Variovorax paradoxus: one gene and its partner. The protein of the gene in region 1 interacts with the protein of each later gene in a pairwise test. Links are inferred from orthologs where the notes say so. Each region holds a gene or a part of one and is shown on either strand. Other genes may lie near its edges.

Region 1 (7,293 bases):
CAGTTCAAAACGAAAGGCAATAAGTGAGTGCAATCGTAGACATCGTCGGCCGCGAAATCCTCGACAGCCGAGGCAATCCCACAGTCGAGTGCGACGTGCTGCTCGAATCGGGCACCATGGGCCGCGCGGCCGTGCCCTCGGGCGCATCGACCGGTTCGCGCGAAGCCATCGAGCTGCGCGACGGCGACAAGAAGCGCTATCTCGGCAAGGGCGTGCTCAAGGCGGTGGAGAACATCAACACCGAGATCTCGGAATCCGTGCTCGGCCTCGACGCCAGCGAGCAGGCTTTCCTCGATCGCACGATGATCGACCTGGACGGCACCGACAACAAGGGCCGCCTGGGTGCCAACGCGACCCTCGCCGTTTCGATGGCCGTGGCACGCGCCGCGGCCGAAGAGTCGGGCCTGCCGCTGTACCGCTACTTCGGCGGCATGGGCGGCATGCAGCTGCCGGTGCCGATGATGAACGTCATCAACGGCGGCGCGCACGCCAACAACAGCCTCGACCTGCAAGAGTTCATGATCATCCCCGTGGGCGCGCCGAGCTTCCGCGAAGCCGTGCGCTACGGCGCCGAGGTGTTCCATGCGCTCAAGAAAATCCTGGGCGACCGCGGCATCAGCACGGCGGTGGGCGACGAAGGCGGTTTCGCGCCCAGCGTCGAAAGCCATGAAGCGGCCATCCAGCTGATTCTCGAAGCCATCGACAAGGCCGGCTTCGTGGCGGGCGAGCAGATTGCGCTCGGCCTCGACTGCGCCGCCAGCGAGTTCTACAAGGACGGCAACTACGTGCTCTCCGGCGAGAACCTTACGCTCTCGGCCGGCAACTGGGCCGACATGCTGGCCACGTGGGTCGACAAGTACCCGATCATCAGCATCGAAGACGGCATGCACGAAGGCGACTGGGACGGCTGGAAGCTGCTCACCGAGCGCCTGGGCAAGCGCGTGCAGCTGGTGGGCGACGACCTGTTCGTCACCAACACCAAGATCCTGCAGGAAGGCATCGACAAGGGCATTGCCAACTCGATCCTGATCAAGATCAACCAGATCGGCACGCTGACCGAAACCTTCGCCGCCATCGAAATGGCCAAGCGCGCGGGCTACACCGCCGTCATTTCGCACCGCTCGGGCGAAACCGAAGACAGCACCATCGCCGACATTGCGGTGGGCACCAACGCCGGACAGATCAAGACCGGTTCGCTCTCGCGCTCCGACCGCATCGCCAAGTACAACCAGCTGCTGCGCATCGAAGAAGACCTGGGCGACATCGCCAGCTACCCGGGCCGCGGCGCGTTCTACAACCTGAAGTAGCGCTCGGCACCGCGGCATGCGTTCGCGCCTCGCTCCACCCATCGTGCTGTTGCTGCTGCTGGTCATCCTGCAGTGGCAGCTGTGGAACGGGCGCGGCAGCGTGCGCGATGTGTCGCAACTGCAGACCAAGCTGGCCGCGCAAAAAGAGGCCAACGCCAAGGCTGCAGTCACCAATGAGCGGCTGGCTTCGGAGGTCAACGACCTCAAGGTCGGCCTTGAAATGGTTGAAGAGCGCGCTCGTCAGGAGTTGGGCATGGTCAAGCCCAACGAAGTGTTCGTTCAAGTGACTCACTGAATATGGCCCCCACGCTCGGCACTGCGTGTCCTCGCTGCCCCCCGAGGGGGCCGCTCGCGCCTTGGGGCGGCCCGGCGGCGCTCGACGCCTGACTGCGCTGATGCCCGAGTTCTTCTCGGCCCCCGCCTTCGCGCTCTGGGGCTCACCGGTCAGCTGGCTCGAACTCGTCGCTGCCGTGCTGGCGCTGGCGATGGTCGGCTGCAACATGCGCGAAATCCATTGGGGCTGGCCGCTCGCCATCATCAGCTCGCTGCTTTACGTGGCCGTGTTCGCACAGGCACGCATTTATGGCGACGCCTCGCTCCAGGTGTTCTTCGCGGTCGTCGCGTTCTGGGGCTGGTTTCAATGGCTGCGAGGCCATCGCGCCGACGGCAGCGTATTGCGTGTCAGCCGGCTTTCGCCGCGCGGCATCGCGTTTGCACTGGTGGCCTGCGCGGTGGCGTGGCCCGCGGTCGCCCTCTTTCTGCGCCGCTTCACCGACAGTGACGTGCCTTGGTGGGACGGCTTTTCCACCGGGCTCAGCCTGGTCGGCCAATTCCTGCTCGGGCGCAAGTTCATCGAGAACTGGCTGGTATGGCTGGCGGTGAACGTCGTGAGCGTGGGCCTGTTCATCCACAAGGGCCTGTGGCTCACGGTCGGGCTCTATGCGGTGTTCGCGGTGCTCAGCGTGGCGGGCTTTCTTGCCTGGCGCTCGCGCATGCACGACGAGGCCGCGCGCGCATGACGCCCACGCTGCCCCCAGGCTGCGTCATTGCGCTGCTCGGCGCCGAGAGCACGGGCAAGACCGAACTTGCCCGCGCGCTCGTGCAGCGCCTTCGGGAGCGCGGCATTGCGGCCACACTGGTGGCCGAGTACCTGCGCGAGTGGTGCGAGCGCGAAGGCCGCACGCCGCGCCCCGACGAGCAACGCGCCATCGCCGAAGAGCAGACGCGCCGCATCGATGCCGCAGCCGCCTCGGGCGTGGTGGTGGCCGACACCACGGCGCTCATGACCGCGGTCTACAGCGAGCAGCTGTTCGGCGACACCTCCCTGTACGCCGATGCGCTTGCCGCCCAGCGGCGCTACGCCATCACGCTGCTTACCGCGCTCGACATACCCTGGGTTGCCGATGCCTTGCGCGACGGCGACCACGCGCGCGAGCCGACGGACACGCTGGTGCGCGCGGCGCTTTCGGGCGCAGGGCTTTCATTCGCCGTGGTGCACGGCAGCGGCGGCGAAAGGCTTTCCAATGCCTGGAACGCCATCAACTGCATCGCCGGCAACGAAGGCCAAGCCCGGGTACGGGCCCGCGGCGATGCGAAACCCACCTCCTGGTCATGGCCTTGCGAGAAATGCTCCGACCCGGAATGCGAACATCGTCTGTTCAGCGACCTGCTCGGCCGCCGCGACAACCCGACAAACCCCCGCTCGGAGATCTGATGTTCCCGCTTCGTTTCTCTCGTCTTGCCCGTCTTCTTTGTCTCTTCGGCCCCGCGCTGCTGGCAGCCGGCGCCGCCACGGCCGCACCGGTTGCGGCCACGGTGGAAAACGCCACCACCACCACCGCCTGCGCCGAGGAAGACAACGTCTCGCTGGTGCTGCGCGGCGAAGGCATCCGGCGCATGCGCATCGAGGCGCTGCAGCCAGCGTATCTGGACAGCATCAGCAAGGACATCACTGCGCCGGACTTCTCGGGCTGCAACTTCGACGGCGGCGCCCATCCCACCGATCCCGCGCACAAGTTCAAGCCGCGTCGCGTGGTGCTGCTCGACGACGCGCAGTGGCGCATCGTCGGCATGACGCTGCCCAGCTTCTGGCGGCCGCAGCAGGTGCCGGTGCGCGTGGGTGCGCGCACGGACCGCGGCTTTCACCTGTTGCAGGTCTTCCGCAAGGAAGAAGGCAAGGTGCTCGAGGCGCTGGTGCTCTACCCGGCCGACGGCTACTGGCGCATCAAGCCGCTGCCGGAAGAACGCTTCGGCGACGGCGTGTATGGCTCGTCGTTCCTGCTCGGCCCGGTCGAGCAAGGCAGCCGGCCGGTGGTCGACATTGCGTCGATCCGCATCGTGCCCAAGCCGCTGGCCATTCACCTGCGCTTTGCCAAGGGCGGCAGCGCCGTGGCCAGGGTGTCCGAAATCAGCCGCAAGCGCACCGCGCTCGACGTCAGGCTCTCGTCGCCGACCGCCGATGCGCGGCCCTTTGCGGTGCTGCGCTCGATGTACGTTGCAGCGGACAACGCCGATGTGAGCGAAGTGCGGTGGCGGGAGTCTCCCGAGGCCGCGGAGCAGGCGCTGCCTTTGCCTGAAGTGAAGACGCTCAGCGGCACGCAGATGCGCTTTGGCCGCAGCCTGCCTTCGCGCCACAACACGAGCGCGCCCGACATCGCATTCAGCGATTTCGACGACACGGTTCCGCGCTGATCGACGCGCCCGATGGGCGCCTTTGACTGGCAGTGCAGCCTAGCCGGCCCGCCGAACCTCGCTCGGTGTGGCGCCGAGCACGCGGCGCATGCAGCGCGCCATGTGGCTCTGGTGCGCAAAGCCGCTTTCCAGCGCGACCTGGCTTGCAGCCATGCCGCTTCGCACCAGCAGGCCGCGCGCACGGTCGACACGCCGGTGAACCACGTACTCGTGCACTGGCAAGCCCGTGGAGCGCTTGAACTGCGTTTTCAGGTGCGATGCGCTCAGGCCCGCCACTTCGGCCAGCCTGGCCAGCGAAAGATCGCCCTCCAGGTGGGTTTCGATGTAGTCGGTCACCCGGCGCAGCTGCGGACGGGTAAGCCCCTGTACCGGCGCGGTTTCGTGCAGCCGGTGCCCGCCGAGCAGGTGTGCCGCCAGCGCGGTGCCCAGGCTGTCGGCGTAGAGGGTGCCGTTGGGAAAGCCGGCACGCCGTTCGGCGTCGAGCGCCCATGCAATGTGCTCGATGTGCGCATCGCGCAGCTGATGGCGCTCCGCCAGGCTCGCGCGGTCGGCCGGCAGGCCCATTTCCTCGGCGGTGCGCTGCAGCAGCGAGGGCGGCATGTGCACGACCAGCGAAGTGCTCGCGGCTTCCTCGTGCCAGACGTCGGAGGTGCCGGCGGGCAGGATGTCGATGTCGCCGCGCGTGTAGCGGAACTTGTGCAGCTTGCAGGCGCCGTTGACGGGCGCACCCGCATGCACCTTGATGCGGTGGTCGGGCACGGCCTCGAAGCCGACCACGCCCCCGGGCGTGTGGCGCACGTGCACGTTCAGATGGGTGTCGGAGTGGGCGTGATCGCTCATCGGGCAATTATCCGGCGCACCGGCAAAGCATGCTCGCGCGCCTTCGTCCATTCGTGCTGCACCGCGGCCGAATGTGCGCGACCCTTTCGGCCGCTTTCCGGATCATCCGCAGCCATGAACCCAACCACTCAAGAATCGCGATCCATGGACACCGCTGCAAACGGCAAATACGCCGGCAAGAAGGCCGTCATTACCGGCGGCACCATCGGCATGGGCCTGGCCACCGCTCAGGCGCTGCTCGAAGGCGGCGCCGAAGCGCTCGTGACCGGCCTGAACCCGAAGAACCTGGAAGCCGCGCGCCGCACCCTGGGCCCCCGCGCTCATGTCGTCGCATCGGACGCCGGCTCGCTGGCCGACATCGACGCGCTCGCGGCGCTCGCCCGCGAAAAGCTCGGCCACATCGACCTGCTGCACATCAACGCGGGCATCTCGACCCTGGAGCCCTTCGAGCAGGTGACCGAAGCCGGCTACGACCGCGCCTTCGCGATCAACACCAAGGGCCCGTTCTTCACCGTGCAGCGCCTCGTGCCGCTGATGCGCGCGGGCAGCGCGATCGTCGTCACCTCGTCGATCGCGGACAAAGGCGGCATGCATGGCCTGAGCGTCTACAGCGCGACCAAGGCCGCGTTGCGTTCCTTCGCCTCAGGCTTTGCGGCGGAGCTGGTGGGGCGCGGCATCCGCGTCAACGTGGTGAGCCCCGGCTTCATCGACACGCCCACGCTCGGCATCGCCGATGCGACGGCAGAGGAGCGCGCCGAGTTCATCCGCCTGGGCGACCAGATCACGCCGATGCGGCGCCACGGCACGGCCGAAGAGGTGGCTCGCACGGTGCTCTTCTTCGCCTTCGAGGCGACCTTCACGACCGGAGCGCGGCTCACGGTCGATGGCGGTCTGGGCCAGAACCTCACGCCGGCCGCCGCCTGAATTTGAATTGCAATCAAAAGGAAAGAACGAACACATGACCGACGTTTCCCTCATCGGCCTCGGCCCCATGGGCATCGCACTCGCGCGAGCGCTTCAATCCCGGCACACGGTCACGGTGTGGAACCGCACCGCCGAGCGCGCCACGCCCATCCTCGGCCAAGGCACCGTGCTCGCGCCCAGCGCCCTCGCCGCTATTCAGGCCAGCCCGCTGGTGCTGATCTGCGTGGCCGACTATGCGGCCTCCCGGTCGATCCTCGCCTCGCCCGGCGTGGCCGATGCGCTGCGCGGCAAGGTGCTGGTGCAGTTGAGCACCGGCACGCCGCAGGATGCGCGCGACGACTGGGCCGCCCTGAGCGGCGTCGCCTACCTCGACGGCGCCCTGCTCGCCACGCCCGGCCAGATCGGTCGGCCCGACACGCCGCTTTTCATCTCCGGCGAAGAACGCGCGCTGGCCAGCTGCCGGCCGGTGCTCGAAGCCATTGCCGGAAACATCCTGTACATGGGCGAGCCCATCGGCAACGCGGCGGCCTGGGACCTGGCCACGCTCTCGTGCATGTTCGGCGCAATGAGCGGGTTCTTCCACGGCGTGCGCATCTGCGAATCCGAAGGGCTGAAGGTGAATGAGTTCTCGCAGATGATCGGCGCGATCTCACCGGTGCTCGGCGAAATGATCAGCGCCGAGGGCGAGGCCATTCACGCCGGCCGCTACGGCGAACCCGAAAGCTCGATGGCCACCTGTGCGGGCTCCGGCCGGCTCTTTGTGAAGCAGGCGCGCGAAGCAAAGCTCGATGCGAGCTTTCCGGATTTCCTGATGGGCTTGTTCGACCGGGCGCTGGGCGCGGGCCTTGCGAACGAGCGCCTGGCCGCAATGATCAAGGTGCTGCGGCAGCCCGCCTGAATGGGAGCGAAGAAGGCCCCGCGGCCTATTGCACCACGGGGCTCGCGGGAACCTGGTCGCCCGGCGGCGTGAATATCTGCGCCGTGTCGACCGCATCGAAGCGGTACTGCTTGCCGCAGAAGTCGCAGCCCACCTCGATGTCGCCGCGCTCGGCCAGGATTTCTTCGGCTTCTTGCACGCCGAGCCCGCGGATCATCTGCGCCACGCGGTCGCGCCCGCAGGTGCACGCGAAGTGCGGGCCGAGCAAGCCCATCTGCGGCTCGAAGCGCAACAGTTTTTCTTCCCAGAACAGGCGGCGAAGAATGGTCTCGACGTCGAGCGTCAGCAGCTCGTCTCGCGTCAGGGTCGACGCAAGAATCGAGATGCGGTTGTAGTCCTCGTTGCGGCCGATCTGGTCTTCGTTGGCCTGGTCGTGGTCCTTGACGGACGTACCGCCCGACGCACCTTCGAGGTTGCCCTCGCCCTTGACCGGCAGGCGCTGGATCAACAGGCCCGCCGCCACCTTGTCGTCGGCTGCGAGCACCAGTGTGGTGTCGAGCTGCTCGCTCTGCAGCATGTAGTGCTGCAGCACATCGCTCAGCTTGCCGAGCTTCTCGCCGTCATCGTCGAAGAGCGGCACAACGCCCTGGTAGG
Region 2 (7,445 bases), 2.9 Mb from region 1 along the record:
GAATGCACCACGATCGAGGCTCCGGAGGGGAGCCGCTCGGGTTCCGGCTCCGTGTGGTCGCTGTTGTCCGCCAACGGCGAATCGGACAGCTTTCCTTCCACGGACAGCGGCTTTGCCGCCTTGGCCGGCGACCTTCGCGGCGAGTCGCATTCGAGCCTGCAGCGGCTGGATGTCGACCTGCGCAACACCACCGCGCCGGTTATCTCATGTGCGGCGCTGCTGCGCATGGACCTTGCTGCCGCCGGCACGCTGCTGAGCTGGGTGCGTGCGCGCGACGCCCAGGGCGAGCGGGTCCAGTTCGTGGACGCCCACCGCCTGATTGCGGCGCTGTTTGACCTGGTCGGCATTGCCGATCACGCCACGGTAGCAGTTCGCAAGAACTAGCCCCGGGCGCGGCGAGTTGGCGCGCACGGGGTTGCATTGCCCCGGGGCGTCCCCAGATGGCTTCGATGGAACAGTTTCACGGCACCACCATCGTGAGCGTGCGCCGCAAGACCCCCCAGGGCGACCAAGTCGCCATCGGCGGGGACGGGCAGGTCACTCTCGGCAATATCGTCATCAAGGGCACGGCGCGCAAGGTGCGGCGGCTCTATCACGGCAAGGTGCTGGCTGGCTTCGCCGGCGCCACGGCCGACGCCTTCACGCTCTTCGAGCGCTTCGAGGCCAAGCTCGAAAAGCACCAGGGCCACCTGACCCGCGCCGCGGTCGAACTCACCAAAGACTGGCGTACCGACCGCGTGCTGCGCAAGCTGGAGGCCATGTTGGCCGTGGCTGATGCCACCACTTCGCTCATCATCACCGGCAACGGCGACGTACTCGAGCCCGAAGACGGCGTGATTGCCATCGGCTCAGGCGGTGCGTATGCGCAGTCGGCCGCCAAGGCGCTGATCGACAACACGGACCTGACGGCTGAGCAAATTGTGCGCAAATCTCTCGCGATAGCCGGCGAAATCTGCATTTACACGAACATGAACCACACGGTGGAAGCGCTCTGACCATGTCCATGACCCCGCAGGAAATCGTTTCCGAGCTCGACAATCACATCGTCGGGCAGCCGGCCGCCAAGCGCGCCGTGGCCATTGCGCTGCGCAACCGCTGGCGCCGCCAGCAGGTTGAAGAAAAGCTTCGCACCGAGATCACGCCGAAGAACATCCTCATGATCGGGCCCACGGGTGTGGGCAAGACCGAAATTGCGCGCCGGCTCGCGCGGCTGGCCGATGCGCCTTTCATCAAGGTCGAGGCCACCAAGTTCACCGAGGTGGGCTATGTGGGCAAGGACGTCGATTCGATCATTCGCGACCTGGCCGAGATTGCCGTCAAGCAGACGCGCGAAGCCGAGAGCGCCAAGGTGCGCGCCCGCGCGGAAGACGCCGCCGAGGAGCGCATTCTCGACGTGCTGCTGCCGCCCGCGCGCAGCAGCGACGGCGCCACGCCGGCGCTGGACGGCCCCAATCCCACCCGGCAGGCCTTCCGCAAGAAGCTGCGTGAGCACCAGCTCGACGACAAGGAGATCGAGCTCGATCTCGCCGAGACCCGCGCCCCGCTCGAGATCATGGGCCCGGCGGGCATGGAGGAAATGACCGAGCAGCTGCGCGGCATGTTCGGCCAACTGGGCGGCGGCAAGCGCAAGACGCGCAAGCTCAAGATCGCCGAGGCCATGCGCCTGCTGATCGACGAAGAGGCGGCCAAGCTGGTCAACGAAGACGAAATTCGCACCCAGGCCATCACCAATGCCGAGCAGAACGGCATTGTCTTCATCGACGAGATCGACAAGGTTGCCACCCGCAGCGAAGCCCAGGGCTCGGACGTGTCGCGCCAGGGTGTGCAGCGCGACCTGCTGCCGCTGGTCGAAGGCACGGCCGTGACCACCAAGTACGGCGTGGTGCGCACCGACCACATGCTCTTCATTGCAAGCGGTGCCTTTCACCTGAGCAAGCCGAGCGACCTGATTCCCGAGCTGCAGGGGCGCTTTCCGATCCGCGTCGAGCTGCAGTCGCTCTCGGTGGCGGACTTCGAAAACATCCTCACCCAGACGCGCGCTTCGCTCGTCAAGCAATACCAGGCGCTGCTTGCCACCGAAGGCGTGACGCTGGAGTTCACGCCAGAGGGTGTCAATCGCCTGGCAGCCATTGCATTCGAAGTGAACGAGCGCACCGAGAACATCGGCGCACGCCGTTTGTCGACCGTGATGGAGCGGCTGCTCGATGAGGTAAGCTTCGATGCCACCCGCATCGGCGGACAGACCATCCGCATCGATGCCGCTTACGTCGACGAGCGCCTTGCGGCACTAAGTCACGACGAAGACCTTTCGCGCTTCATCCTCTGAAGCCCCTTTGCAGCCCCTGTTACGGGGTTGCGCTTCACGCATTACATTCACTGCGTGAGCTAAGTACTTCTTTTTCAACGAAATTCGCCGATTTCCAAGTTTGGAAATCAGCGCTAAGTCGTTGATTCCATTACAAAAAATACCACCAACGACCAGTTGCGCCTGAAGTGTTTCCTGCTACAGTGCAAAAAAGTGCAGTTAAGTGGGAAAAAGTGCGGATGGTGCCCCTTTCGGGTGCCGCGGCATTCCCAACACAAAGGTCCTGGTCGTGTTTCAAGGCGCTTCATCGCTCAGTCTCGATGCCAAGGGGCGGCTCTCCGTGCCGACCCGGCATCGTGACGTCCTGAGCGCGACGGCGAACGGCCAGCTCACCATCACCAAGCACCCGCACGGGTGCCTCATGGTGTTCCCCCGTCCCGAGTGGGAGAAATTCCGCGAGCGCATCGCCGCATTGCCGATGTCGGCACAGTGGTGGAAGCGCGTTTTCCTCGGCAACGCCATGGACGTCGAGATGGACGGCACCGGCCGCATCCTCGTGTCGCCCGAACTGCGTGCGGCCACCGGCATCACGCGCGAGACGCTGTTGTTGGGCATGGGCAATCACTTCGAGCTCTGGGACAAGGCCACCTACGAGGCCAAGGAGGCCGAGGCCACCCAGGGCGAGATGCCCGATGTGTTTCAGGACTTCGCGTTCTGAGGGCTTGTGTGAACACTCCATGGATTCATACAACCGTGATGCTGAACGAAGCGGTGGAAGCCCTTCTTTCCGGCAGCACCGCGGCGACCGGCACCTACGTGGACGCGACGTTCGGGCGCGGAGGGCATTCGCGCGCCATTCTCGCGAGGCTGGCTCCGGAAGGCAGGCTGATCGCATTCGACAAGGATGCGGAAGCGGTGGCCGAAGCAGCGCGCATCTCGGATGCGCGTTTTTCCATCCGGCACCAGGGATTCCGTTCGCTGGGTGAATTGCCCGATGCCAGCGTGGCGGGTGTGCTGATGGACCTGGGCGTGAGTTCGCCGCAAATCGACAACCCGGTGCGCGGTTTCAGTTTTCGTTTCGACGGCCCGCTCGACATGCGCATGGACACCACGCGCGGCGAGAGCGTGGCCGAATGGCTGGCAACGGCCGAACTTCAGCAGATTGCAGAGGTGATCCGTGACTATGGCGAAGAACGGTTTGCTGTTCAGATTGCAAAGGCGATTGTTGCTCGCAGACAAGAACGGGGCGCAATTTCAACCACCACCGAACTGGCCGAGCTCGTGGCTGGCACGGTCAAAACCCGCGAGCAGGGCCAGAACCCTGCAACGCGCACATTTCAGGCTTTTCGGATTTTCATCAACGCCGAGCTTGAAGAGCTGCAACAGGCGCTAGACGCGAGCCTTTCGGTGCTGCAGCCCGGCGGCCGGCTCGCGGTGATCAGCTTTCACTCGCTGGAAGACCGCATCGTGAAGCAGTTCATCGCCAAGCACTCCAAGGAGGTGTACGACCGTCGCGCGCCTTTCGCGGCGCCCAAGGTGATGAAGCTGCGCGCGCTCGAGCGCATCAAGCCGTCCGACGCGGAAGTGCGCGGCAACCCGCGCTCTCGCAGCGCCATCCTGCGCGTGGCCGAACGCACCGAGGCGGCATGACGCGCCTCAACCTGCTCCTGCTGCTGGCCGTCATTTCGACGGCGCTGTACCTCGTGCACACGCAGTACCTGTCGCGCCAGCTGTACACCGAGCTCGACCGTTCGCAGCAGGAAGCGCGCCGCCTCGAGCTCGACCACGATCGGCTGCAAGTGGAAAAGCGCGCGCAGGCCACGCCGCTGCGCGTGGAAAAGCTCGCCAAGGAGCAGCTCCAGATGCGCACCACCACGCCGGCCATCACGCAATATGTGCGGCCCGACGGCACCGTGATTCCGGCCGTGGTGGCTCCGCCGCCCGCGCCGCCGGCCGCCCCCGCGCCAAAGCCCACCGCAGCGAGGCCCCAGCGATGAGCCGCCGCAGCGTTCGCTACACCACCAGCCCCTTGCTCGCGAGCAAGACGCCGGTCTGGCGCAGCAAGTTCATCGTGGCCGGCATTGCGCTCGGCTTTGTCGTGCTGGCGGGCCGGGCCGCCTACGTGCAGGTCTTCAACAACAGCTTCTTCCAGCGGCAAGGCGAAGTGCGCTTTGCGCGCACGCTGGAGTTGCCGGCCAACCGCGGGCGCATCCTCGATCGCAACGGGCTCATCCTGGCTTCCAGCGTGGTGGCGCCCAGCATCTGGGCCATTCCGGAAGACATCGAACGCGATGACCCCGAGGTGCGCGCCAAACTCAAGCAAGTGGCCAAGCTGCTCGAGATGCCGCAGAAGGAGTTCGACAAGAAGCTCGAGGACGAGGACAAGACCTTCGTCTGGATCAAGCGGCAGGTCGACGAACCCATTGCCAAGCAGATTGCCGCACTCAACCTCAAGGGCATCTACCAGCGCAAGGAATACAAGCGCCAATACCCCGAAGGCGAGGCCGCCGCGCACGTGGTGGGCTTCACCAATGTCGAAGACAACGGGCAGGAAGGCATCGAGCTTTCCTTTAACAAGGAGCTGGCCGGCAAGGCCGGCTCGCGCCGCGTCATCAAGGATCGCCTGGGCCGCGTGGTCGAGGGCGTGGGCGAGCAGGTGCCGCCGGTCGACGGCAAGGACATCCAGCTCAGCGTTGACAGCAAGGTGCAGTTCTTCGCCTATCAAAAGCTGCGCGATGCCGTAACGGCACGCAAGGCCAAGGCCGGCAGCGTGGTGGTGCTCGACGCCGTGACCGGCGAGGTGCTGGCGCTGGCCAACTACCCGAGCTACGTGCCCGACAAGCGGCAGAACCTCACCGGCGAGCAGTTGCGCAACCGCGCACTCACCGACACCTTCGAGCCCGGCTCGACCATGAAGCCGATCACCGTGGCCATGGCGCTGGAGGCCGGCCGCGTGAAGCCGTCCACGCTCATCGAAACCTCGCCCGGCCGCTACCAGATGGGCGGCTTCACCATCAGCGACACGCACAACTACGGCACGCTCACGGTCGAAGGCGTGATCCAGAAGTCGAGCAACGTCGGCGCGCTGAAGATCGCGCAGAAGATGTCTCCGCACGAAATGTGGGACACCTACACCGCGCTCGGCTACGGCCAGAAGCCGCAGATCCAGTTTCCGGGCGCGGTGACTGGGCGGCTGCGCCCCTGGAAGACCTGGAAGCCGGTCGAGCAAGCCACCATGGCCTACGGCTACGGGCTGTCGGCGTCGCTGTTTCAAATGGCGCATTCGTACACAGCCTTCGCGCACGATGGCGCGATCATTCCGGTCACCATTCTCAAGAGCAGCGAGCCGCCTGTCGGCGTGCGGGTGTTTTCGCCCTCGAACGCTCTGGCGGTGCGCAAGATGCTGCAGATGGCCGCAGGGCCGGGCGGCACCGGCACGCGCGCACAGACCATCGGCTACTCGGTCGGCGGCAAGTCGGGCACGGCGCACAAGCAGGTTGGCAAAGGTTACGCAAGCAACAAATATCGCGCGTGGTTCACAGGCATGGCGCCCATCGAAAAGCCGCGCATCATCGTCGGCGTGATGATCGACGAGCCGAGCGACGGCCAATACTTCGGCGGCGTGGCCGCCGCGCCTGTTTTCAGCGAAGTCGTGCAGCAGACCCTGCGCATGATGAACGTTGCGCCCGACCTCGCGGTCAAACCCTTGGTGGTGACGCAAGGCGTCGACGAGAGCTTCTGAGCATGCTGACACTCACTTCCCCTCAGCTCGCCGCGCTCTGGCTCCAGGAGCGCGTGCAGGGTGCGCTGCATGCGGACAGCCGGCCGGTCGGCGCTGGCGACGGCTTCATTGCATGGCCCGGCGCCGCAACCGACGGGCGCAAGCACGTGGCGGCTGCACTGGCGCAGGGTGCTGCGGCCTGCCTGGTCGAGCACGAAGGCGTGGAAGCTTTCGGCTTCGACCAGGGCGAATTCAGCGACCGCATTGCAAGCTACCCGGGCCTGAAGGCCGCGACTGGCCCGATCGCTTCCGCCTTCTACGGCAACCCGTCGGCCGCGCTCGAACTGCTGGCCGTCACCGGCACCAACGGCAAGACCTCCACCGCGTGGTGGCTGGCCGAAGCGCTTTCCACCTTGACCGTGCCCGGCGGTGTTCGCACCTTGCGGATCGACGGCAGCGCCGAGCGCAGCGTGCCGTCGCCCTGCGCGGTCATGGGCACGCTGGGCATCGGCGTGCCGCCGGCGCTCACCTACACCGGCCTCACCACACCTGACCCGGTGATGATGCAGCGCGAACTGCGCGCGCTGGTCGAGCGCGGCTTCGGCGCCTGCGCCATCGAGGCCTCGTCCATCGGCATTGCCGAACGGCGGCTCGACGGCGCGCGTATTGCGGTGGCCGTGTTCACCAACTTCACGCAGGATCACCTCGACTACCACGGCAGCATGGAGGCCTACTGGCAAGCCAAGGCCGAGCTGTTCCGCTGGCCCGCATTGCGTGCCGCGGTCATCAACATCGACGACGTCCACGGCGCCACCCTGTGCGCCAACCTGATCGAAGCCGGCGTCGGCGCGCTCGACGTCTGGACTGTTTCGGCCGCGGGCTCGCCGGCGCGGCTCATGGCGCGCGACGTGGGCTACGACGCGCAGGGGCTTCAGTTCTCGGTGGCCGAGCACGGCACCGATGCGGTGGAGCGCATCTCGACCGGACTGATCGGCCAGTACAACGTGGCCAACCTGCTGGGCGTGCTGGGCACGCTGCGCGCGCTGGGTCTTACGCTCTCGGAGGCTGTGGCGGCGTGCGCCAGCCTCGGCAGCGTGCCGGGTCGCATGGAGCGGGTGGGTGCCGGTGTGGGCGCGCCGCTGGCGGTGGTCGACTACGCCCATACGCCCGACGCTCTCGACAAGGCACTGGCCGGCCTGCGCCCGCTCGCGCAGCAGCGCGGCGGTGCGCTCTGGTGCCTCTTCGGCTGCGGCGGCGACCGCGACCCGATCAAGCGGCCGATGATGGCGGCCGTGGCCGAGCGCCAGGCCGACCGCGTGATCGTGACCAGCGACAACCCGCGCAGCGAAAACCCCGACGCGATCATCAGCCAGGTGCTGCTCGGTCTCTCGCGCCCCGAAGCGGCCCAGGTGCAGCCCG

The links.
Region 2: the proteins of ftsB (region 1) and ftsL interact in binary tests that used the Escherichia coli proteins (3 or more experiments, as listed by UniProt). The link is inferred for Variovorax paradoxus from one-to-one orthologs.

The regions. Positions count from the first base shown.
Region 1 is NZ_CP046622.1:3,783,722-3,791,014, forward strand. The notes cover bases 200-2,962. They hold ftsB (cell division protein FtsB), read left to right. Parts: upstream 200-1,323; coding sequence 1,324-1,602; downstream 1,603-2,962. Other genes in these bases: eno (phosphopyruvate hydratase), read left to right, coding at 200-1,307; pnuC (nicotinamide riboside transporter PnuC), read left to right, coding at 1,703-2,326; GOQ09_RS17615 (AAA family ATPase), read left to right, coding at 2,323-2,962. Outside these bases: more of eno, read left to right, coding at 24-199; more of GOQ09_RS17615, read left to right, coding at 2,963-3,021; GOQ09_RS17620 (hypothetical protein), read left to right, coding at 3,021-3,998; GOQ09_RS17625 (AraC family transcriptional regulator), read right to left, coding at 4,038-4,838; GOQ09_RS17630 (SDR family oxidoreductase), read left to right, coding at 4,983-5,762; GOQ09_RS17635 (NAD(P)-dependent oxidoreductase), read left to right, coding at 5,797-6,660; GOQ09_RS17640 (Hsp33 family molecular chaperone HslO), read right to left, coding at 6,686-7,293. UniProt on the Escherichia coli protein: Essential cell division protein. May link together the upstream cell division proteins, which are predominantly cytoplasmic, with the downstream cell division proteins, which are predominantly periplasmic.
Region 2 is NZ_CP046622.1:928,791-936,235, forward strand. What follows is about bases 2,712-5,626. They hold ftsL (cell division protein FtsL), read left to right. Parts: upstream 2,712-3,951; coding sequence 3,952-4,302; downstream 4,303-5,626. Other genes in these bases: mraZ (division/cell wall cluster transcriptional repressor MraZ), read left to right, coding at 2,712-3,023; rsmH (16S rRNA (cytosine(1402)-N(4))-methyltransferase RsmH), read left to right, coding at 3,032-3,955; GOQ09_RS04330 (peptidoglycan D,D-transpeptidase FtsI family protein), read left to right, coding at 4,299-5,626. Also shown: GOQ09_RS04300 (STAS domain-containing protein), read left to right, coding at 1-384; ATP-dependent protease subunit HslV, read left to right, coding at 450-995; ATP-dependent protease ATPase subunit HslU, read left to right, coding at 998-2,326; more of mraZ, read left to right, coding at 2,595-2,711; more of GOQ09_RS04330, read left to right, coding at 5,627-6,047; GOQ09_RS04335 (UDP-N-acetylmuramoyl-L-alanyl-D-glutamate--2,6-diaminopimelate ligase), read left to right, coding at 6,050-7,445. UniProt on the Escherichia coli protein: Essential cell division protein. May link together the upstream cell division proteins, which are predominantly cytoplasmic, with the downstream cell division proteins, which are predominantly periplasmic.